Regions from separate parts of the Chryseobacterium sp. NRRL B-14798 genome, predicted to be linked through region 1. Evidence: riboswitches for the same ligand, from Rfam matches in the RefSeq annotation. Region 1 holds a riboswitch; each other region holds the start of a gene.
The links. Region 1 has a riboswitch for S-adenosylmethionine ahead of AB1278_RS02445 (TonB-dependent receptor plug domain-containing protein). Riboswitches for the same ligand answer to the same signal wherever they lie in the genome.
Positions count from the first base shown of each region.

Region 2: linked by a shared signal. The riboswitch ahead of AB1278_RS21955 (SusC/RagA family TonB-linked outer membrane protein) and the one ahead of AB1278_RS02445 (TonB-dependent receptor plug domain-containing protein) in region 1 are both predicted to bind S-adenosylmethionine.
Region 3: linked by a shared signal. The riboswitch ahead of AB1278_RS21195 (alpha/beta fold hydrolase) and the one ahead of AB1278_RS02445 (TonB-dependent receptor plug domain-containing protein) in region 1 are both predicted to bind S-adenosylmethionine.

Region 1 covers NZ_JBFLUL010000005.1:442,831-451,064, forward strand. Annotated here, with positions in the region: gene AB1278_RS02440 (outer membrane beta-barrel protein) at 1-1,817, opposite strand, end outside; SAM-I-IV-variant riboswitch at 1,936-2,033, shown strand; gene AB1278_RS02445 (TonB-dependent receptor plug domain-containing protein) at 2,331-5,075, shown strand; gene AB1278_RS02450 (DUF5694 domain-containing protein) at 5,133-5,972, opposite strand; gene AB1278_RS02455 (TonB-dependent receptor domain-containing protein) at 6,004-8,127, opposite strand; gene AB1278_RS02460 (hypothetical protein) at 8,147-8,234, shown strand, end outside.
Region 2 covers NZ_JBFLUL010000005.1:4,773,048-4,781,281, forward strand. Annotated here, with positions in the region: gene AB1278_RS21945 (hypothetical protein) at 1-153, shown strand, start outside; gene AB1278_RS21950 (RagB/SusD family nutrient uptake outer membrane protein) at 270-1,763, opposite strand; gene AB1278_RS21955 (SusC/RagA family TonB-linked outer membrane protein) at 1,782-4,715, opposite strand; SAM riboswitch class I at 4,799-4,897, opposite strand; gene AB1278_RS21960 (type II 3-dehydroquinate dehydratase) at 5,142-5,549, shown strand; gene AB1278_RS21965 (hypothetical protein) at 5,614-6,051, shown strand; gene pckA (phosphoenolpyruvate carboxykinase (ATP)) at 6,102-7,718, opposite strand; gene AB1278_RS21975 (GYDIA family GHMP kinase) at 7,846-8,234, opposite strand, start outside.
Region 3 covers NZ_JBFLUL010000005.1:4,628,104-4,636,337, forward strand. Annotated here, with positions in the region: gene AB1278_RS21190 (ACT domain-containing protein) at 1-440, opposite strand, end outside; gene AB1278_RS21195 (alpha/beta fold hydrolase) at 446-1,384, opposite strand; SAM riboswitch class I at 1,445-1,552, opposite strand; gene AB1278_RS21200 (MGH1-like glycoside hydrolase domain-containing protein) at 1,741-4,356, shown strand; gene AB1278_RS21205 (OsmC family protein) at 4,434-4,853, opposite strand; gene AB1278_RS21210 (DUF58 domain-containing protein) at 4,902-6,224, opposite strand; gene AB1278_RS21215 (four helix bundle protein) at 6,310-6,660, opposite strand; gene AB1278_RS21220 (AAA family ATPase) at 6,740-7,771, opposite strand; gene AB1278_RS21225 (hypothetical protein) at 7,866-8,234, opposite strand, start outside.

The DNA.
Region 1 (8,234 bases):
TTGTTCAGATTATCAATTTCATGCTTCTGATATCCTGCATATAAATACATGAAGTTAATTTTATCCGGATTGAAATTAAATTTCATGATTTCACTCAAAGGCTTACTGAAAATCATAAAAGGAACCGGTAACCCCACATTGAAATTGTGAATTTTCATATTGGAAATATTCACCTGCTCATTGAAGAGTTTCCTTCCGTCTTTTCGGATGATCTGTGCTACCTGATTGCTTGCCGAGCTTACGCTATATCCGATAAACGCATAGTCAAAAGCTGATATTTTCAATTCATAATTATCAAAAATAGTAGGCTGTAGATTCGGGTTACCATTTACTTCTGTACTAGGTCCGGAGAATGTTACGTTATTCGGGTTCAGGGCAGAAATACTTGGCAGACTGATTTTTCTGTTGTAATTCGCGGCAATATAAACCTGATTCATCATGTTATACTGTACACTTGCGTTCGGGAACAGCTTAAACTTATTAAAAGGAATCAAATCAGCTTCCTCCAGTTTTGTATCTTTATCAAAATACCTTGTTATCCCTGAAATATCATAATTTTCAGCACGGGATCCCAACGTGAAATCAAACTTTTTCAGTTTAGCCTGGAACTCCAAATACGTAGAAGCAGTCTGTCTCTGATATTCCAGATTGGTCAGTCCAAAACTTTCTGTATCATAATCCTGCCTTTCATATAATCCTCCAAAACTTACTTTCCCACCATCAAGAAGCTTGATCGGCTGTGCGTAATCTACTTTGAAGTTGGCAATATTCATCACAGATTTATTATTCAGAATATCTTTTAATCCATTGGTAGGGCTATCAAGAGGCTCATTGGGATAAGCTACAAACGTCCCATCCTGAAAGTAATTATCCTGAGAAAATTTGCTGTCTGATCTTGTATACCCAAACTGGAAATCCAGTTTTTGAGATTTGTCAGCAAAACGTTTCTGATAGGTTACAACCGCTTCCTGTCTCAAATTATTGGTATGGGCAACGTCAGAAGAAGTATAAAAAGCTTCTTGTAAATCTTTCGGGTTTCTTCTGAAGGGCAAATCTCCATGTCCGTCACTTAAAGTGTAGTTGTCATTATTGTTGTGATAAATATCGTAGTTTAATAATAATCTGTCCTGCCCTAAATCAAAAGTCAATCCGGATTTTGCAAAATATCCACGTGCATATCTATCGGTATGACTGCTCAAAAGCTCATCCTGCTGGCCATTCAGCATACTTTCACGGTAATTCTGCCCAACATTCAGCTGCCATCCGAAATATTTATTTCTTGCATTTAAATTAACAGAATTAGTCGTTCTGCTTCTGTATTGGTCATAATTTGTAAAAGAATAATTCCCTGAATACGTAGCGGTTAAATATTTATTTGCATTTTTGTTGGTGATGATATTCATGATGGCACCTCCGGAAGTTGCCGGAAACTCAGCACCTGGCTGGGTGATCACTTCAATTCTCTCTACGGAATTGGCGGGCATCCCTTCCAGGAAGGAGTTCAATTCATTGGAAGTGATGTTCAGAGGTCTTCCGTTAAGATATACTTCCAGCATTTTTCCCTGATACATCATCCCGGCAATATCGGTAGATACAAGTCCCGGAAGTTTTTTAATTCCTTCCAGAACGTTTCCGTTATTCAGCTGAGGCTGCTCAGAAAAGTCAAAAATAGTACGGTCTGCTTTTTGTTCAACGGCTTTTTTAGTTTTGGTAATGACTACGCCTTCAATTTGCTTTTCCTGAGGTTTCTTATTTTTTTCCTGAGAAAAAATAAGAACAGAACTTAATAAGGATAAAGCGAAAATTGTTTTTTTCATAATGTTTTTACTGTTATCCGGTTAGACGCTGAAAAAGATAATTTGTTACGCTAAAATGTTGAAAATCGAAAATTTAGGCTAAATTTTTTTTATTTCGGAAATAATTATATCTTTGCCAGGTAATTATCAAGAATCTCTAGATGGGATAGCAACCTGCAAAAACAAGCAAGGTGCTGCAATCGATAAGCCGGATCTTCCGGAAAAAATGTTTATCATTCTATCATTACTCCCATCTTGAATTTTTGTTTTAAAAGTTAAAATCAAATGTTTAAAGACAAGGGAAATCACATTCCATCAGTAATTTTTTATTCTTCAGATCATGAAGTGAGCCTTCATTACTCTGATATGTTCTCATGCCATTTCTACATGCGCATGTGTTGTTGTTTCTAGCCTTTTCTATTTCTAAAAAATAATACAAACATTTCGAATTCTATGGTAACCTTACAATTTAGGGCTACAGGATCTGTATTGCTTAAAAAACAAATTTCATCAACAAAAAAGTACACAACAAACATGCATAATTTCAAAAAAAGAATTTTTATTCCTTCTATCGTGCTTATTTCTTCATTTTATTACGCACAGACGGACACTTTACAATCGAAGAAAATAGAAGATGTGGTTATCCTTGGATCAAGGGGTTCCGGAAGATCTTTGACGGATACTCCTGTTCCGGTGGATATCATTAATATATCTAAAATTTTAAAACAGAGCCCGACGAATAATATCAGCCAGGCTTTAAACTATATCGTACCCTCATTTTCATCCACATCACATACTGTAAATGACGGAACTGATTTTGTGGATCCGGCACTGTTGAGAGGGTTAGGACCGGATCAGGTTTTGGTATTACTCAACGGAAAAAGAAGATATCAGTCTTCACTGATTAATGTTACCCTTACGCCGGGAAGAGGTTCTGTAGGAACTGACCTTAATGCTATTCCTGCTTTTGCATTGGAAAAAATAGAGGTTTTAAGGGATGGAGCTTCTGCCCAGTATGGATCTGATGCGATTGCGGGAGTGATAAACCTCGGACTGAAAAAAAGGCTGGGCCTTTCCGGACAGGTATTTTTAGGTGGATATGCTTCACCTGTTGCCAATAATTTCTCCGGAGGGGTAGACGGACAGACTGTTTCTGTAGACCTTAATTATGGCGCTAAAATAGGTAAAACCGGATTTTTTAATGTTACCGGTTCCGCCCAATACCGTGATCCTTATTCCAGAGCAGGAGTGAGGGAAGGAGATATTTTCAACGCCTATAATGCCATTAATTACCGGGCATTACAGGATGGAGTGAATATTGACGGCTTGTATAAAAACATTACCAATACTTCCAATACTCAGCAAATCATCAATACCATTAAACAGTATGCAACTAAGGTTGGATATTTTGCACCTGATTTTCAATCTCAGATTTCCGGGGCAAACAGCATTTCTGAGCTTCAAAAAATATTGGGTAAAGATTTTACCTCTGAGGAGCTTAATTACAGAGGATTGGAGAGAAAAGATTTCAGTTTGAGAGCAGGGCAGTCTAAACTGCAGTCCGGACAGCTCTTCTTCAATTCTGAAATTCCTGTAAATGAGGATTGGAAGGTTTATTCATTTGGTGGCTACAGTTACCGTCTTGGTAATGCAGGAGGATTTTACAGGCTTCCAAATAATGAAAGGAATATCAATGCAGTTACTCCCAACGGATATCTGCCTCAGATTGAAGCCACTGTAAATGATTATTCCCTTGCAGCCGGAATTAAAGGAAAATGGGATGGCTGGAATGTGGATTTCAGTAACACATTCGGGAAAAATGTTTTCGGTTTTGGTGTTGTCAATACTTTTAATGCATCACTTACAGATAGTTCTCCAAGAACCTTTGATGCCGGAGGATCTGAATTCTCACAAAATACCGTCAACCTTGATTTCTCTAAGAAATATAATGTTCTGAAAGGGTTGAACATTGCGTTTGGTGGTGAATACCGATACGAAAATTATAAAGTAAATGCCGGAAAGGAAAACTCTTATGCTTCTTACGATATCTATGGCAGGGTAGTAACAGCCAAAACCCCTGAAAATGAAAAAGTAACCGATTTTTTTGGAAATGTAAGACCCGCAGGAGCTCAGGTTTTCCCCGGCTTCAGTCCTGAAAATGCAGTTTCCGGAAACAGAAACAGTATTGCAGCTTATGCTGATGCAGAACTGGAAATTACGGACAGATGGTTATTGGAAGGAGCTGTACGGTATGAGAATTATTCAGATTTCGGATCTACATTCAATTATAAGGTGGCAACCAATGTAAAACTGGCTTCCAATCTCAACTGGAGAGGAGCTGTTTCTACTGGGTTCAGAGCACCTTCATTAGCACAAATCTATTACAGTTCTACTTCTACGCTGATTCAGCAGGGAAAAACAACGCAGGTAGGTACTTTCAGAAATAATTCTGAGGCTGCACAGGCATTGGGTATTCCAAAATTAAAGCAGGAAACCTCGCAATCCTACAGCACAGGAATTACCTGGAAGATTCCGGCATTAAGCCTTACTTTCACAGCAGATGCTTATTTAATAAAGATTAAAGACAGAGTCGTACTGACCGATCTCTTCTATCGCCCTGATGGTAATTTTACTCCTGGCTCGGATCAGGCCGTTCTACAGGATGCTTTTGATCTTGCAAGAGCCAGCGCTGCCAACTTTTTTGCCAATGCTGTAGATTCTCAGACAAAAGGCCTTGATATCACCATTTCCCAGAACTCAAAAATCTCATCAGGAATTTCCCTGGAGAATAATCTGGGAATCAATTTTAATCAGACTAAAAGAGTCGGGGATATCCACGCGTCTCCTAAACTGGTAAGTCAGATCAATAATTATTTCTCAGAACCGAACAGAGTCTATTTTGAAGAAGCTGTACCCCGTGTAAAAGCTACATTGGGCAATACGGTAAGAGTTTCCGGATTTACTTTCGTACTGCGTAATTCTTTCTTTGGTAAAGTGACCGATGCAGATGTTGTGGATGCTAACTTTGATGGTGTAACAGGAAATACAGAGCATTTCGTCCTTAACCGCCGCGTGATAACAGATCTGTCAGTAGGTTATAATTTTAATAAAAATATTTCAGCAACCGTAGGAAGTAATAATATCTTTAATATTTTGCCTTCTAAAAGCCCCGCAATAAGTTCATTAACAGCAGATAACCAGTTTGTCTATTCCAGACAGGTTTCCCAGTATGGTATAGGCGGAAGGTTCTTGTTTGCAAGAATTGAATTCAGCTTCTAATATAAAGACTGAAGTTTTGATTAAAAAAAGACAGAGACTGAATCTCTGTCTTTTTATTTATTTCAGTGAAGAAAATTCAATGAATTCATATTCTGCGGAAGAGGTAAAAAGTTGTCTAAGTACTGCTGCATGTCCATTTCCTGCAATGACAAGAATTCTGTCTTCTCCGTTGTGAGGAATGTTTTGAATATTGCGGAACATTCTCAGGTTTCTGCTGTACCAGTAAAGAGCGAGCATATCGGCGCCGTCATATTCTCTTAGTGTAAAGTCACCGCTAAGATAAGCCCCGTATCCGTACTGATGGCTTTCTTTGGAATTCATATAAGTAAAAGTGTCCAGAAGAGATTTAAAATTTTTAGGCTCAGAACTCTTGTAGAAGGCAATAAACTGTTGGGAGATCGGGTCATCACTTCTGAAATCATAATCCTTGCTGAGGTTTTTAAAAAATGCAGAATCAGTTTTCCCAAAATGTTTTTCAAGGTCATCCAGAACAGATTCTGCGTCAATGCTGAACAATTCGTTTATTGTAAGCTCACTGGCTAGTCTCATAGCTAGCTGATAACGCTCATCTCTTTTGTCACGGTGTTTGCCTTCGCTGTATTCCTTTAGCTTTTGATTGGCGTTCCAGCCTGGCCAGGCTTCAATTGCAATCTTTGTCGGCTTAAATCTTTTGATATATTCTACCAGTTCTGTGACTTCTTTTGCTGTTTTGGGAGAAAGTACATCTACCTGATCTTCTTTATTGGTTTTATGGGCATCCAGATTTGGATAATCAAAATGAAAGGAGCCTACCACCAAAACCTTCGTCTTTGGATTTTTAAAATAATCTGAAGGCTTTTTTTGAGCAGATATCAATGTAGAAAGGCATACAAGAAAAATATAAATAAAGGTTTTCATGAGTTTATTTTTTTAAATTACTGTTACATTATTATTGTGCACGGTTTTTCTCTTCGAAATTCACCGCTCTGTTATTGGATTTGATTTTCTGGTTTCCCAAATTATAGGTAACGCTGAGTGTCATTCTTCGGGCATCCCAATAGTTGTTGAATGACTGTGTATTATCTGTAAAATACATATCACCCTTATATCCGGACTGTTTAAAAATATCACTCACCGAAAGATTAACCTGGAGTGCTTTTTCCACAAAGCTCATCTTTATTCCGGCGTCAAGACTTGCTCTGTTCCTTACAGCGGTGTATCCGTCACGGGAAGGAAGATTATGCCAGTAGTTGACAAATAGCATGAACGTTTTAGCTTTATTCAGCTGGAACGTATTATTGAGGGAATAATAAAATGACTGTCCGTTTTTAGGAACCAGATTGAACCTTGTAATCTGAGTCTCATTATAACTGAACGAAGTCGAAATATTGCTTTCCCAGATTTTAAAGAAAGTATCTGTGTAATTCAGATTGATACCATAATTATCCTGATTATAGTAATTCTCAAACGTGCTGATGAGGTTAATTCCGGTCAGGAATGTGATCTGGTCAAAGTTATTTGTTGTTCTCTGGTAGTAAAGATTGGCAGAAAACTTACTTTTAAACATATAGTTAAGTTCTATATTATGATTAAAAGAGGGCTGCAGGCTTGGGTTCCCTGAATAATACGTGTTCGGATTGGAATACCATCGGAACGGATCCAAAGCCCGGAAATAAGGGCGGTTGATTCTTCGGGAATAATTAATGCTGAACTGATTATCCTGATTGGCTTTATAAGAAAGATAGGCCGTAGGGAAGAATTTACCGTAATTATTCTCAGATTTTGCCTGTGTAGAAGGAGAGAAACCGCTGGATTGTGAATATTCATAACGGATTCCTGCTTTCACAGACCATTTTTCGCCAAGATCTTTACTGACGCTGATATAAGCGGCATAATTCTTTTCATTATAATCAAAAAGATTGCTTTTTGCAGGGTCTATGGTGTAATTTCCATTGATAAAATTAAAATATCCGATGTCCGAATTATTGGAAAACTGGCTGTATTTTGCTCCGGTTTCCAACTGTATTTTTTTGAAATTTAAAGTTAAATCTGCCTGCCCAGAATAGATCTTATAATCTACTGAAGAAAGATTTTTTACGATCTGTGTTGAGTTGTTAGCGACATTTCTTGTGGTAAAATTTACCTCTGTATCGGGCAGATTTCCATAATAATTAGCACCTATGCTGAGCTTATGTTCCCCAAATTTCTGATCAAAATATAAATTAAGCATCTGTGAAGTAAATGAAGAACGGTGCTTTGAATCTGTGTCTGTTTGCAAAGTAGGAGTGGTCCCGGTAAAGTAATGTTGTTTTGAATTGATATCCATATTGGAATGTCCTTTCGAAATATCATATACCAGTCCGATATTGGAATTTTTAGAAAGAGAATAATCAATATTAACATTCAGTCCCAATCCGTCATTCATATCCCGTCTTTCATCCCTGCTTACAGAAGAGCTTTGCCCGGTAATTTTATAATTTTCCACCGATCTTTTATCTCCGTCATATCCCTGAAACTTGATAGATGCTTTCACTTTTTCATTATGATAGTTTACTCCTGCTACTGTGCTGAATGCTGCATAAGTCTTTTGGGTATAATTCGTGGTCAGGTAGCCGCTCCATCCGGGATTCTGATTTTTTTTAAGAACAATATTGATTATCCCGCTGTTTCCCTGAGCTTCGTATTTGGCAGGAGGAGTGGTGATTACTTCAACTTTCAATATATTTTCGGATCGCAGGTTCCTCAGATAATTGATTAGCTCAGATCCGGAAAGATTCAGCATCCGGTCATTAACCATCACAGCAACGCCATTTTTTCCGGCAATGGAAAGCAGCCCTTTATTTTCATCTACCTGCAGTAAAGGTGTACCAGCCAAAACTTCAGTGCCTGAACTTCCCTGTGAAAGCATAGAGTTCTGAACATTGTAAACAAGACGGTCCACTTTACGTTCCACCATAACTTTTTTACCGTTCACCGTAACTGCTTCTATTTTGTTGACATTGGCGGTGTCTTTGGTTTGTGCTGCTGAAAAAGAACAAATCAGGGTGGCTATAAATACAATGTGTTTTTCCATATTATAAAAGACAGATTGAATGATATTTATATTACATTTCTCTGACAAAAGTACCGGAAGAGGTTCTATGAGAAAACAGCATTTAGATGAAGAAGACAATTATTCAT
Region 2 (8,234 bases), 4.3 Mb from region 1:
ATTTTTATCGAAGAATTCATTCCTGCTTCTCAAGGTAAAACAAAATGGTATACCAGGAGAGTAACTAACGGTAAAATAGATGGTAATAAGATTATTTTTAATGAAGGTTTAGTTTCCATTTTTGAGAAAAGAAAAACTTTGCCCGTAAAATAACAAGATCTTTAATTGGAGAGTGGATACTTTTCAATGACTTATACAAAAATTCTTAAAGACAAAAACCACCGCAAAAAGCAGTGGCTCAAAAAATCAATCTAATTATGGACTATATCTCATAAATTCGGGTTATTCTCAAATTCCCTTTGTGGAATACTGAATAAATAATAAGTACTGTTTGGGGTGAAAGCAGTTTTATCTGGGAAATCAAGAACGGAATGTCCTTTACCGTCTACTGTTTTCACGGTTCCGTCCGGTGTAGTGATCTGAACTTTTATCGGTTTGCCGTCAGCATCTACAAACGGTTTTCTTACTACTGTACCCTGCGTTCTGATGATATCTGAAAGGGAGAATCCTTCGCCGAATAATTCTTTTCTTCTTTCAATCAGAACGGCATCTACTACTGCATTCTGTGACAATGATCCAGAATAAATATTAGCATTTCTGGCAGATTTCAACTGGTTCAAGACTGCTACCGCTTGAGGAACATTTCCGTTTCTGGCTTCCGCCTCAGCTTCGATCAGGTACATTTCAGCAGCTCTCATGTACACAATATCTGCAATAAGGGTTGGCTTAAACTTAAATTTGGCATACCTCAGCAATCCTTCTCTACCTTTCTGTCCGTCCCATGAAAATAACTGGTATCTGATGTCATTGGTATCAAAAAGATCTTTAAAATAAGGATCCGCCATAAAGCTGTAATAATAACTTCCTGAGGAAGATACATCCAGATAATGGAAGGCATAACTTTCATCAGACTGTTCCTGGGTCTGTGCATGTCCCCAGATCCATTCTGCATTGTTGATATCATTGAATCCATCCTTATATTTTTCCGGAGCCATAAGAGAAAATCCTTCCCTTGCGATTTTTGCTGATGCTGAAGCTTTGCTCCATTCTCCTGTATTCAGGTAAGTTCTTGCTAAAAGTCCGTTCACCACAGAACGGTTGATCTTATCCTTATTATTTCTTGTATAATTTTTCAATAGGTTATCGGCGTCGGTAAGATCACTTTTAATCAATGTATAGATTTCTTCAAGGCTTGCTCTCTTCTTCCCTACTGTGCTTGTTGTGGAAGGTTCTGTATAAATCGGGGCTGTCAATGCTGATTTGTCTTTAAGATAGCTGAACTGATAAAAGCTTGCCAGATTCAGGTAACAGAAAGCACGTAAGGCTTTTGCCTGGCCTTTCACCTGATCCTTTTTCTCCTGGCTGCCTTCTGTGCCATCAATTCTTGTAATCACATTATTCATATTATTGATAGTGGAATACAACATAGTCCAGATAAACAGCGGGCGGCTTGCTGTACTGTTAACCATTTCTGTAAAGGCATAGGTAGAAGCGAAACCATACTTATTGGTCAATACTGCCACATCACTTCCCATAGCATCACTGGCTCTCAACACAGTGGAATACCCGATATTGGCATAGGTTGTTCCGTCATTATTAAACTTTGCCCAGGTACCGTTCACTACCGTCTCAGCACTTTCGGCTGTTTTGAAAACTTCTACACTGCTGGCCTGATCAGTCGGAGCTGTATCCAGCTCGCTTTCGCAGCTTGCCAACGACAAAAATCCGATAAGAGCAAATGATATATATTTTAATTGTTTCATTGTTTCAATTTTAAAAGGTTAAAGCGTTGCCTGAAGACCAAAAGTGATCGTTCTCATGGCAGGATATCTGTAATACGTGGTTCCGTCCAAAGCCTGCTCAGGATCCATTCCTTTATGTTTATAGAAGGTCAGAAGGTTTTCTGCCTGAATATATATTCTGAATTTTTTCAATCCTATTTTCTCAAAATAATCTTCAGGGAGTGTATATCCCAAGCTTACATTTTTAAGTCTTGCATAAGTACCTGAATACAGGAATCTTGAAGACGTTGATGTCCAGTTATTCGTTGTTGTGCTCAATGCAGGAACATCTGTATATGGATTATCCGGTGTCCACCTGTTCAGGATTTCCGAACTCCATGCGCGTCCTCCGGCACTTCCGTTATGCATGATGGAAGTATAATCGGTATCCAGAATCTTCCCTCCGATTTTGAAGGTCAGTAATCCTGAAAAATCAAAATTCTTATAGGTAATGCTTGTACTGATTCCTCCTGTCAGTTTAGGCAATGCAGAACCTTGCAATAGTTTTGTCGCTTTTGAGTATTCTGAAGTCGTTCCTTCCACTGAATTTCCACTGGCATCGGTAGAAACTGTTTTCCACAATGGCTTTCCATTGCTTGGATCTACACCTACCCATTCCGGAATAAAGAAATCGTACACAGAACCTCCTACCGTTAACAACTTGGTTCCTACTACAAGAGAACCGCCAGGTAATTTTGTGACTTTATTGTTTAAAGTACTTAAGTTCACATCTACATTCCACTGGAAATTATCATTCTTAACCGGTGTTGTAAATAATGAAAATTCAAATCCTGTATTCTGAATGGTTCCGATATTAGCAGGGTAATCACTGATTCCCAATGATGGTGCCACCGGCATGTTAAACAGAAGATCCTGGCTTTTTCTTTTGAAGTATTCAATATTTCCTTTAACTCTGTTATTCAAAATAGCGAATTCCAATCCCACATTTAAGTTAAGGTTGGTTTCCCATTTTACATTATTGGTAGACGTTTTCTCCAATGTTGTTCCCGGTTCTCCACCAAGGCTGATAAACCTGTATAACTCCTGATACGCATAATAAAGCGGCTGTCCGTTGGGTCTAAGTAATTTATCATTCCCCTGACCTCCGTAACTGGCACGCAGTGTTAATTGATTAAAAACATTAAGGCTTTTTACAAATTCTTCATTGGATATTTTCCATGAACCTCCCACTGACCAGAATCTCCCCCATCTGTTATCTTTCGCAAATCTTGAAGAACTGTCTGCTCTTCCTGATGCAGATAAAAAGTAAGTATTGTTGTAATCATATTCTACTTTTCCAAGGAAACTCAATAAGCTTAATTTATTACTGTTCCCACTGAAACTTCCCAATAAAGAAGCAGCATCCGGCTCATAGTAATAAGGCAGTGAGAACTGACTTCTTGTTCCGGAAATCGTCTGATAATCGTATTTGTAGAATTCATGTCCTGTTAATGCATTAACATGATGCTTTCCAAACTTTTTATCATACGTCAGAATATTGCTGGTTGTATAGGAAAGTGTTCTGGTATTGGTCTTCGTCACTGAACCTCCAATTTCCGCACCTTGCCCAAGTAATGGATTTGAATAATAATGTCCGTTATAATTCACCAGATCAACAGAGAAGCTTGTTTTGAATTTCAGTTCCGGTAAGAAAGTGAATTCCATGAATCCTTTGCCTGAAAAGTTATCTTCTTTATTTTCGTTTTTATCTAAAGGCAACGTTGCAGCAGCATTCTGATTTTGAAGTGCATTTGTGGGCCTGTACTTTCCAAAATCATAAATTGGATTTCCGTCGGCATCTAAAACGTAAGTGCCGTCTGCATTTCTTTCATAATAAGGATAGAATGAAGGAATAAACCTTGCCGCATTGATGATATTACTCGATTTTGAATCCGAAGAAGTAGGCGCCTGCTGAATACTGTTCGTATAGCTTAAGTTGACTCCAACATTCAGCCATCTTTTAACTTCGGAATTAATTTTAAGCCTGGTATTATATCTTTTAAAACCAGATTCAATGGCCATCCCTTTATCATCCAGATAACCAAGGGAAAAGAAGTAATTACTTTTCTCACTTCCTCCGCTGATATCAAGATCCATCTGGTTTCTTGATGCCACTCTCTGTAGAATATCTCTCCAGTCATCATTCCAGAGTGGTGATGCCCCTGACAATAATTTTCCATCTGTTCCCACCGGTTTTGGATAAGCAGTTCCATATGGGTTAATTCCAAGAGTAGAAACAAGATTATCTGTTGCCATCTGAGCAGCCTGCTGAGAAGAAACTTTACCGGACTGATATCCGTTTCTTAATGCTTCCCAATATAATTGAAAATATTGATCCGTGTTTACCTGTTCATAATCTTTGACAGCTCTTCCTGAGAATCCCTGGCTGATATTAAAATTTACTCTGGCTTCTCCTTTTTTTCCTGATTTTGTAGTGATGATGATAATTCCGTTTGCCCCTCTTGAACCATACAAGGCACTTGCTGTAGCGTCTTTCAAAACACTGATGGATTCAATATCACTTGGGCTGATAGAGTTAATATTTCCGTCAAAAGGAATTCCGTCTACTACGTATAAAGGATCACTGGAAGCACTGATGGAACCGATTCCTCTGATTCTGATAGTAGAAACCGCACCCGGCTGCCCTGAGGCACTGGTGGTCTGAATCCCTGCAACCTGCCCTTCCAATGCTTTGGTAATATTGGTTACAGGTCTGTTATTGATTTTATCACTGGAAATGGTGGCTACAGAACCGGTATAGCTGTTTCTTTTTGCTTTTCCGTAAGCTACCACTACGACTTCATCAAGCTCCTTTTCATGAAGACTATCTTTTTTCAGTCTGGAATTCTGTGCACTTACACTGGTGACTCCCAGAAAAAAAGCCGCAACCGGAGGTATCCAGGCTTTATAATTAAATAAATTTTTACTAATCATAATCAATTTTATTTATCATATATTAAAATTTAACCCTTTGCAGAAAAGTCAGCAAAGGGCATCGATAAATACGATAAACCAAATGCTTATTTTTCCTTAAAAGGCTGAACGTAACACCTTGCCCCAAGGGTAGGTTGTTAAGACTTCACAGGGTCAGTTCCCTCCATCTTTCTTTATAAGCCGATCGAAATATGGTTGCAAAGCTAAAAACTTTTAGTCTACAAAACAAGTAGACTTATTATTTTTTCATGATAAATTTTTAATAATTAACATAAAATTTTAATAAAAGCCATAACAATAAGGAGTTGAAAGCTTTATCATTTATTTAAATATGACAAATATCATTATTAAAAACTCAATTGAAACAAATCTACATCACATTGAAATTTTTGGCCATTAATTAAAAAAAGTTTTTAATTTTATGGTATGAAAGTTTTGATCATCAACGGCCCTAACCTCAATCTGTTAGGCACAAGAGAACCGGAAATCTATGGAAATGTTTCTATGGAAAGTTATTTGGAAAATTTAAGATCCGAGTTTCAGACTCATGAATTAAAATATTATCAGTCTAATATTGAGGGAGAACTTATCAACAGGCTTCAGGAAGATGACTTCGATGCAGTAGTGATCAATCCCGGGGCTTATACTCACTATTCATATGCGATTGCAGACTGTTTAAAAAATATCAGAAAACCTAAAGTAGAAGTTCATATCAGCAATATCTATAAAAGAGAGGAATTCAGACAGAAATCTGTAACAGCAGCTAATACGGATGCAGTCTTATCAGGCTTTGGAATGGATGGGTATCGGTTGGCCTTATTAAGTTTAAAATAACTTATACTTTTTTATTTAACCACGGATTTCACAGATTTTCACAGATGATTATGAAAAATAATTTATGAAGATAAAGGATAAGATTTACTGTAAAAGTATTGGCATATATTCCGGGCAATTAACAAAAAGAAAATCTTATATCGTTGAAGAAATAAATGCTGAAAATATAAGAATCTGGAATGATGAAGGTAAGCTCAGATGGTATTCTAAGTTTTATTTCTGCTTGGAGAAAGAACCGGAAATTATTTCCATTCATATTGATGATGAAATAGTAGAGGATACTGAATCTGCTATAGAAGTTACCATTGAATTTTCTGACAAAACAAAATATTGGATGACCTTCACTACTCCAAAGTATTTAAATAAAATATTGGACGGAAAGTCTTACTTTTCTTCAAAGCATTTTATGATTATAAAATATCTGACTGAAGAATCAATCAAATCAACAGTCCTGAAACTGGATGAACAGAATGAATTGATTGAAAGTTGTAAAAAATACTAATAAGAAAGCCTCATCAGTGATGAGGCTTTTTATATGTTGATTGGTAACTATTAGATAGTCTGTTCCTGCAATTGAGGTCCTGAAGCTACTAATTTTTTACCTTCTTCAGTATCACAGTACTGCTCAAAGTTCTTGATATATCTTGAAGCAAGATCTTTTGCTTTTTCTTCCCATTCTGAAGCGTTCTCATAAGTATCTCTAGGATCTAGAATACCTGTAGAAACGTTTGGCAATTCAGTAGGAATTTCAAGGTTCATGATCGGAACCTGAGTTTTAGGAGCATTATCAATAGAACCGTCAATGATGGCATCAATGATTGCTCTGGTATCTTTTAGAGAAATTCTCTTTCCGGTACCATTCCAACCTGTGTTTACCAGATAAGCTTTAGCTCCGTGCTCCTTCATTTTACCGATTAATGTTTTAGAATACATTGTTGGGTGCAATGTAAGGAATGCTTCACCAAATGCTGGAGAGAAAGATGGCTGAGGTTCAGTAATTCCCCTTTCAGTTCCTGCTAATTTTGATGTATAACCGCAAAGGAAGTGGTATTGAGCCTGATCTTCATTCAGGATAGAAACCGGAGGAAGTACTCCGAATGCATCTGCTGAAAGATAAACTATCTTTTTGGCATGACCTGCTTTGGAAGGCAATACAATTTTGTTGATATGATAGATTGGATAAGAAACTCTTGTGTTCTCAGTGATAGATCCGTCTGTATAATCCGCTACTCCATTGTTAACAACAACGTTTTCAAGAAGTGCATCTCTCTTGATGGCAGCAAAGATATCCGGTTCTTTTTCTGCAGATAAGTCGATAACTTTAGCGTAGCATCCGCCTTCATAGTTGAATACTCCGTTATTATCCCATCCGTGCTCATCGTCACCGATAAGGTATCTTTTAGGATCTGCTGATAAAGTTGTTTTACCAGTTCCTGAAAGACCAAAGAATAAAGCTACATCCCCTTTTTCTCCTACGTTTGCAGAACAGTGCATTGAGGCCATACCTTTTAATGGAAGATAGTAGTTCATCATGGCGAACATCCCTTTCTTCATCTCACCTCCATACCATGTACCTCCGATGATCTGTAGTTTTTCAGTAAGGTTGAACATGATGAAGTTCTCAGAGTTTAATCCCTGAGCTTCCCAGTTCGGGTTGGTAGTTTTTGATCCGTTGATAACTGTGAAATCCGGCTCGCCAAAGTTTTCAAGCTCATAGTGAGAAGGACGAATGAACATATTAGTAACAAAATGTGCCTGCCATGCTACTTCAACGATAAATCTTACTTTAAGTCTCGTATCCGCATTCGTTCCGCAGAATGTATCTACTACATAAATCTTTTTAGATCCGGCAAGCTGGTTCAGCACTAGTTCTTTACAAGACTCGAAAATTTCTGCTGTTGTAGGTAAGTTTACTTTACCATCCCAGAAAATTGTATCTCTTGTAACATCATCCTGAACAATATATCTGTCTTTAGGTGAACGACCTGTGAAAATTCCTGTTTTTACTGATACTGCGCCTGATTCTGTAAGCTCAGCTTTCTCAAACCCCTGATTTTCAGGAGAAACTTCAGCCTGATATAATTCTTCATAAGAAGGATTATACACTACTTCATAGTTTCCTTTAATCCCTAATTTCTCTAAATCCTGGATGATTTTAGTGTTTTTCATTTTACTTATATTTTCTATTTCTTTATTGCTTTCAACAAAAATAATATTAATTATTTGTTAAAGGTGGTTTAAATATACTGATATAAGTCAGAATGGCAAATAAAAAAACAGGATTGTAATATATTGATTATAAACCAATTATATTATCCCATTCAAAAACGGTCGTAAAACCTTTCTCCCAAAAATAGTTCTTATAGTCCCCAAATTTCGCACTCATCACAAAATCTCCACCCCATGCACCTAAACTTTTGACAAATGAAGGGCAATCTGAGAAAAATTTTTCTCTAACTGTGAGAATTTCAAGAAAATCGGCAATTTTTCGCTCATGAATCATCATTAATGCAGAAAAATTTTCCAATTCATCGCATAACATAATTTTCTTTGTGATATCCGAAAATTCATCAACCAATTCCGGGGACTTCTTTTTTGATTTGTAAAAATTGATTCCTTCTCTACTATCCTGCTTCTGATTTAAATGAATAAAAATCAGTTCATTTTTAAAGGACGGATTAAAAT
Region 3 (8,234 bases), 4.2 Mb from region 1:
TCTATGATGTTTCTTGTTTTTTCATCCTGTGAAGACGTCACTACGATATTGACTCTGTTTTCTCCTGCTACCTGGTTCAAAAGCAATGGAAAAACATTATTTCTTGCCAGCTCAGCAAAGACTTTATTAAAATCTTCTGCTACAAAACCAATGACAGAAACATTATTGATACTATAGATCTGGGAAACTTTTCCTGACTTTCTTTCTGCTTCAAATTCATCGATAAGACAAGCCACTGCCTTCTCTGCATCATTTTCATGAACCAGGATAGAAATTCCGTTTTCTACGGCCTGCTGAGAGATTACTCCTACACTGATACGCGCCAAAGTAAGCGCTTTAAAAATTCGTCCGTCAATCCCGATTTCTCCCAGGAAATCTTCTCCTTCAAATTTAACGATTGATCTGTTCTTCAAAAATTTTATTTCGTTAGCATTTTTCATTACTTCTATAAAATGTTTTTAATGATATTATTTAATTGTTGATATTCCATTAGGAAGGCATCATGCCCGTGTATAGATTGGATCTCGTGATAAGAAACATCTTTATTTTTCTCTTTTAAGTTTTCAAAACACATTCGGATTTCAGAAGCCGGGAAAAATAAATCTGTATCTACGGAGATCATGTGCATTCGTGCCTGTATGTTCTCCAGTGCTGTATCAGCAGCATTTATATTCATCAAGAGATGATTCATCAATTTGTAAGCTTTTAAACTAAATCTTTCGTTTAGTGCATTACCATGATAAACCAGCCAGTCTTCTGATTCCAGGCGTTGTTTGTCCTGATTATATTGGTTTTGAAATCTGTCATTGAGCGACTGCGGTGTTCTGTAGCACAACATGGCATGAATTCTTGCTTTCTGTAATGGTTCTTCCTTATCATTTAATAAAAATTTCTGAACCAGACACTGTGCATGAAGCCAGTCGTGTGTTCTGTAATCGCAGGCAATAGGAATAAAAATCTCAGCAAGATCCGGCTGCTGGGCAAGCATTTCCCAGGCAATACCTCCTCCCAGAGAGCCTCCTATAATGGCATATAAATTTTTGATCTGTAAAACTTCAAGTCCTTTCAGAAATATCGCAGCGATATCTGAAGGAGTAAAGTCTTCATAATCTTCAATTAAAAAATCGTCGTATCCGTTTCCTGGTATATTGAAGCACAGAACGGTATATTGATCGGTATCAACAATCTGATTTTTTCCCACCAGCTGTTTCCACCAGCCTTTTTCTCCGGATACGTTTGAATTTCCGGTGAGAGCATGATTGATTAAGACAACAGGGGCTGTAAACAGATCTTTCCCAAAAAGCTGATAGCTTAATGAGATATGGTATTCCTTTTGGGAATGAGTTTGATACGTAAGATTAATATAGTTTAGTTCTGTTTTCAATTCTATTAAATTTTAATACAATTGAAAATGCCACAGGAAATGGCTGAAAAGAACTTCAGTAAGTTATCTGTCCAAAATTATTTTGGTAGAACGTAGCACCTTCTTTACTTGCGCAAAGGGTTGCTAAGGTTTCATAGGGTCTAATCCCTCAACCTTTCTTGATAACATTTTCAATATTTGAATGAACGAATGGTGCAAAGGTAGTTCTTTTCTTTTAATTTCAAAAAAAAATTATTTTAATATTTAAAAAAGCCCTTAAATACAAGTATTCCAAGAGTATATTAATAATTATTCAGATGAAAAAAATTGGAATTACTTCTCAAAAAAACTAACTTCGTATGGAAAAGTGATGAGATATGACCGCCGAAAAAGATAGATTACAAGATACCAAATGGAAAAACTGGGGACCTTATGTAAGCAACCGGCAGTGGGGAAATGTACGCGAAGATTATAGCCCGAACGGGAATGCCTGGAATTTTACCAACCATAATAATGCAGAAAGCTATGCCTACCGTTGGGGTGAAGAAGGTATTGCCGGAATTTCTGATGTAAAGCAGCTTTTATGTTTTGCTTTTTCGTTCTGGAACAAGAAAGACAAAATGGTAAAGGAACGATTCTTTGGTTTGAGCAATCCTCAGGGTAATCATGGGGAAGACATCAAAGAAATCTTTTATTATCTGGATAATACACCTACTCATAGTTATATGAAAATGGTTTATAAATATCCCATCAATGAATTTCCTTACGATGAACTTGTTGCAGAAAACGGAAGACGCAGTAAAAAGGAACCGGAATATGAAATTTTCGATACTGGAATTTTCGATAATGATGAATATTTTGATATTTTCATTGAATATTGCAAGGCCGATCACAATGATATTCTTGCCAGAGTAACGGTCTGTAACCGAAGTCAGCATGAAGCACCTATTCTGGTAGCGCCTACTGTATGGTTCAGAAACAACTGGAAATGGGGATACAACACCTATAAGGCAGAGCTTAATGCTTCTCATGACGGAAGTATCAATATTGGACACGACAGTATCTCCATTAAAAAACTTTATTCCCGAAATACCAATGCACAAAGCGTATTTTGTGATAATGAAACCAATACTTCTAAGCTTTACGGAGCTCCTGCAGGTGAAAATACATATTTCAAAGATGGCATCAATCATTTTATTACCCACCAGGCAAATACGATTAATCCCGCAAAGAAAGGGACAAAAGCTTCTTTCCTGATCGATGAGCTTATCGGAGCCGGAGAATCAAAGGTTTTTGAATTCAGATTGTGCCCGGATGAAGCCGATGAGCCTTTTGAAAACTTTGATGAAATTTTCAATACCCGGCAGACTGAAGCTGAAGAGTTTTATCAGGAAATTCAGAGTGATACCGTTAACGAAGATGAGAGAAATGTACAGAGACAGGCTTTTGCCGGGCTTCTCTGGAACAAACAGTTTTATCATTATAATATCGGAAAATGGCTGAAAGGTGATCCTAATTTTGAAGCGCCAAGAAATTTCAATGAATATGTAAGAAATACGGAATGGAATCATCTCCATAATAAGGATATTATTTCTATGCCCGATAAATGGGAATATCCATGGTATGCCACATGGGATCTGGCGTTTCATTGTGTTCCTTTTTCCATCATTGATGCGGAATTTGCCAAGGGACAGCTTTTACTTCTTACTAAGGAATGGTACATGCATCCCAATGGACAGCTTCCTGCCTATGAGTGGAATATGAGTGATGTGAATCCGCCGGTACACGCATGGTCTTGTTTCCGTGTTTTTAAAATTGATGAAAAAAATAACGGAAAACCGGATTTATTATTTTTAGAGAAAGTTTTCCAGAAACTGCTTCTTAATTTCACCTGGTGGGTGAACCGAAAGGATAAAAACGGAAAAAATATCTTTGGTGGAGGGTTTCTTGGTCTTGATAATATCGGAGCTTTTGACCGGAATATGGAACTAAAGGACGGACAGCATCTTGAACAGGCAGACGGAACCAGCTGGATGGCCATGTATGCATTGAATATGATGCGTATTGCAATGGAGCTTGCCCAGTATTATCAGGTATATGAAGATATGGCCATCAAGTTTTTTGAACATTATCTTTATATCGCTGAGGCTATGGAAAATCTTGGTGAAGGCACAAAAGGGCTTTGGAATGAAGAAGACGGATTTTTCTATGATGTATTGCAGCTTGGAAACGGAGACAGTGTTTCTTTGAGGTTAAGAAGTATTGTTGGTTTGATTCCTATGTTTGCTGTTGAAATTGTAGACCATCGCTTACTGGAAAAGATGCCGAATTTCAGGACCCGAATGGAGTGGATCTTAAAAAATAAACCGGAGCTTACCAAACTCGTTTCCCATTGGGACGAGGAAGGACACGGACGAAAACACCTTATGAGCATACTTCGTAAAAACAGACTGACAAAAGTTCTGACCAGAATGCTTGATGAAAATGAGTTCCTGAGTTCTTACGGAATACGTGCTATGTCTAAGGTATACGAAGAAAATCCGTTTGTATTCTCTGTACATGGGTCTGAAAATATGGTATACTATACGCCTGCAGAAAGTGACAGCAGAATGTTTGGCGGAAATAGCAACTGGCGCGGCCCCATCTGGTTTCCTATCAATTTCCTGATTGTTGAAAGCCTGCAGCGCTTCCATTATTATTATGGAAACAGTCTGAAAGTAGAATTCCCAACGGGAAGCGGTGATAAAAGAAACCTGGATGAAGTAGCCCAGAATATCAGCAAAAGACTCTGCTCAATATTTTTAAAGGATGAACATGGCCAAAGGGCGTTCAACGGAGGCAATCCCAAGTTCAATTATGATGAACACTTCAGAGATTATATTACGTTCTTTGAATATTTCCATGGTGATAACGGCCGTGGTGTGGGTGCTTCCCATCAAACAGGATGGACTGCTACTGTAGCGAAACTGATAAAGCCAAGACTCACCTTTTAATAAGCAATGAGTAATTGGTAATGAGTAATAATAAAAGCCGGATGAAACATCCGGCTTTTGTTATTTTATATAAGAGATTAAATTTTTTCTCCGTTCACATAGACTTCGTATCCGATTTCTACATTCGGTTCTAACGTTTTTGATACAGAGCAGTATTTTTCAAAAGAAAGTTCTGCAGCCTTTAATGCTTTTTTAGGATCAATTTCTCCTTCCAGAAGGAATTTTACGTTAATCGATTTAAATGGTTTTGCATCTTCTACCTGTACTCTTTCTCCTTCTACCTCTGCCTGAAAGCTTCTGATCTCCTGACGCTGCTTCTTTAAAATAGAAACTACATCAATTCCGCTGCAGCCTGCCACAGCCATCAGTACACTTTCCATTGGAGAAACTCCTTTAGCTCCCGGCTGGGAAGTATTATCCAAAAGAATAGAATTTCCCTGAGCATTGGTACATTCAAATAAAAAATCGTCGTTTATTCTGTTAAGTGTAATTTTCATTGCTTATTGCTTATTGCTTATTGCTTATTGCTTATTGCTTCTACAAAGTTATAAAATTCCTCTCGCTTTTATCTCCAGATATTTATTGATAACATCGATATTCAAATTTTCAGGAAGTGTATAAACAGTATAAATTCCGTATTTACGGAGTTCCTGGATGATCAGTTTCTTTTCAAACTCAAATTTTTCAGCAATGATCTCGTCATAAATTTCCTGCATACTTTCAGGATTTTTGTTGATCAGCGTCTGCAGTTCAGAATTTTTAAAGAATACTACTACCAACAAATGGTTCTTAGCAATTCCCCTAAGATATTTCAGCTGCCGGTTTAGTCCGTCTAACGTCTCAAAATTGGTAAAAAGCAGAATTAAACTTCTTTGGTTGATGGAATATTTTACATCCTGATACAAACGGTTGAAATCACTTTCGAAGAAATCTGTTTTGATATTATAAAGAGCTTCAGAGATTTTCTTCAACTGTCCGGATTTATTATCGGCAGCAATTTTATTTTCAGCTTTCTTGGAAAAAGTCATCATTCCCGCTCTGTCTCCTTTTCTCAAAATAATATGAGACAGCGCCATGGTTGCATTGATGGAATAATCCAGCAAGCTTAATTCGTTGAAAGGCATTTTCATGGTTCGTCCTTTATCAATCAGCATAAAAATACGCTGTGATTTCTCATCCTGAAACTGATTAACCATTAAACGATTTGTTTTCGAAGTTGCTTTCCAGTTGATCGTTCTGATATCATCTCCGGGTACATATTCTTTGATCTGCTCAAATTCCATGGTATGTCCCAGCTTTCTGACTTTCTTGATTCCGCCTAATAAAAATTCACTCTGAATAGCCATCAGTTCATATTTTCTTAGATGAATAAAAGAGGGATAGGCAGGAAGCATAGCATCTTTCTGGAAAATAAATCTTTTTGAAATCAGTCCTATTGGTGATGATGCGTACACATTCAATCCTCCGAAATGATATTCTCCCCTTTCTTTAGGCTCTAATGTGTATTGAAAAAATGTATTTGCTCCGGAAGTGATCTGTTTTTTGATCAGAAAATCTCTTTTCTGAAACTGAAACGGGATTTCATCAATAATTTTAGTGGCTATGGTAAAGTTGTAATTATTCTTGATGTCAATTTTTACAAAATTCTCATCTCCGTTAGACAGTTTTTCCGGCAGAATTCTTTGAACCTGCAATGCATTCTTTTGGTTGAAAAGCAACAGAAAATCTACCATTGCTGCCAAAAAACAAATCAGGAGTGCGATATGGGCTACCCACATCAGCACCGGAAAGAAAAATGCAAGGACATACAGAATCCCCACTCCGATGAGTGTAAAAAAGAAACGTGTATTGATGTATAAGTTTTTCATTGGTTAGGTGGCAGGTTGCAGATTATAGGTTGCAGGTTACAGGTTTTGAGGATTATGTGAACGCACCATAGGTCTTACAGTTGTATTATTGTAATGAGTTAATGAGTCCGTTCAACATTTTGGATATTTCTATAATCTTTTCATTTAATTTTAAATGCTCATTTTCATTTAAAAATTTGAGATTTTTTGAAATAATTAATTGTGTTTCTACTTCCGCACAACTGCCTCTTGATATTTTTAAAAATTGCGAGTAATCAGGTTTGCTTCTCCTGGAGTTTCCCTCTGCAATATTGGAGGGTATAGAAACAGCAGCCCTTCTGATTTGTGATGTCAAGCCATAAATCTCATCCTTAGGAAAAGCTTCTGTAGTTCTGTAGATTTCAGTAACAAAATCAATAGATCTCTGCCAGACTAAAAGTTCTTTAAAATTTGCCATACATAATAATTTTGTAAATATTTAAACATTCACTCACAATCAACTGCTACCGGCTACCTACCATCTACTACCTATTGTTCTATCTCGGTATTTCTATTCCTTCTAAAATCTGACGGATAATTTCATCTGCGGTAAGACCTTCCATTTCTCTTTCCGGAGATACGATGACTCTGTGTCTTAATACGGCGTAGCTTGCTTCTTTAATATCTTCAGGAGTCACAAAGTCTCTACCTCTTAAAGCGGCAAATGACTTTGATGCCGTAAGAAGTGCCAATGAAGCTCGTGGTGAAGCTCCCAGATATAAGAATTGATTTTCTCTTGTATTGATGATAATCTTGGCAATGTATTCCATCAGCTGGCTTTCCACAATGATTTCTTTTACCAGATGCTGGTAGTTTTTCAATTGTTCAGCTGTGATCACGCGGTTGATTCCTTCTGTTTTATCTTCTTTTTTGCTTTCGTGCTGGTTTTTAATGATCGCAATTTCCTGCTCAAGGTTAGGATATCCTACATTGATTTTGAATAAAAAACGGTCCAGCTGCGCTTCCGGAAGTCTGTACGTTCCTTCATGTTCAATAGGGTTTTGTGTAGCGATCACCAGGAAAGGTTCCTCAAGGGTATAACGGGTACCGTCCATCGTGATCTGTCTTTCTTCCATAACTTCAAATAATGCAGACTGCGTTTTGGCAGGCGATCTGTTGATTTCATCAATCAGGATGAAATTGGAGAAGATAGGTCCTTTTTTAAATTCAAATTCTGAGTTTTTAACATTGAAAACGGATGTTCCCAAAATATCGGAAGGCATAAGATCCGGTGTAAACTGAATTCTGCTGAAACCTACGTCAATGGTTTTGGCTAATAGTTTTGCAGTGATTGTTTTTGCCACTCCCGGAACACCTTCAATCAAAACATGTCCGTTTGAAAGCAAAGCTGCCAAAAGATGTTCAATCATTTTCTCCTGCCCTACGATCACTTTTCCGATCTCAGATTTTACTTTTTCCAAACTTGCACGAAGTTCAATCATATCAATTCTCGACTGAAACTGCTCTTCCTGCTTATTAAAATTAATAGAGCTTGGGGTTTCTATGTTGGGGTTATCCAGGTTTTCCATAATAAAATTTTTATTTATCATTCTAACAATGTATCTCTTTGAATGGTGACAGCATTGAGCAAATCTACATTGTTAGGTTATTTCTATTGTTATATTATTTAAGTATTTCATCAAGGAGCTTATTGATCCTTGTAAGGTCTTCTTTCATTACACTGGCGTAAGGATCCTGGGCTTTTTTGATAAGCGCTATTGCTTCGCCAATCATTTCTACGGGTTTACCAGTTTTCAGATGTAATTTTTTTGCAAATTCTTCATCTAGATGCGGGGTATCTATCAACAGATCCATTCTTACCTTGTTTAGGAAATATTGAGCTTTCTTGGCCATCATATCATGGAAATCGCCTTCCTGAAGATACAGATTTCCAATGCTTTTCACAAAATCCAGGGAAGTATTTCTCAATGGTTCTGTTACTGGGACTATCCTCTGTTTCCTTTTTGCATTAAAGAAGATAAAAAGAATAAG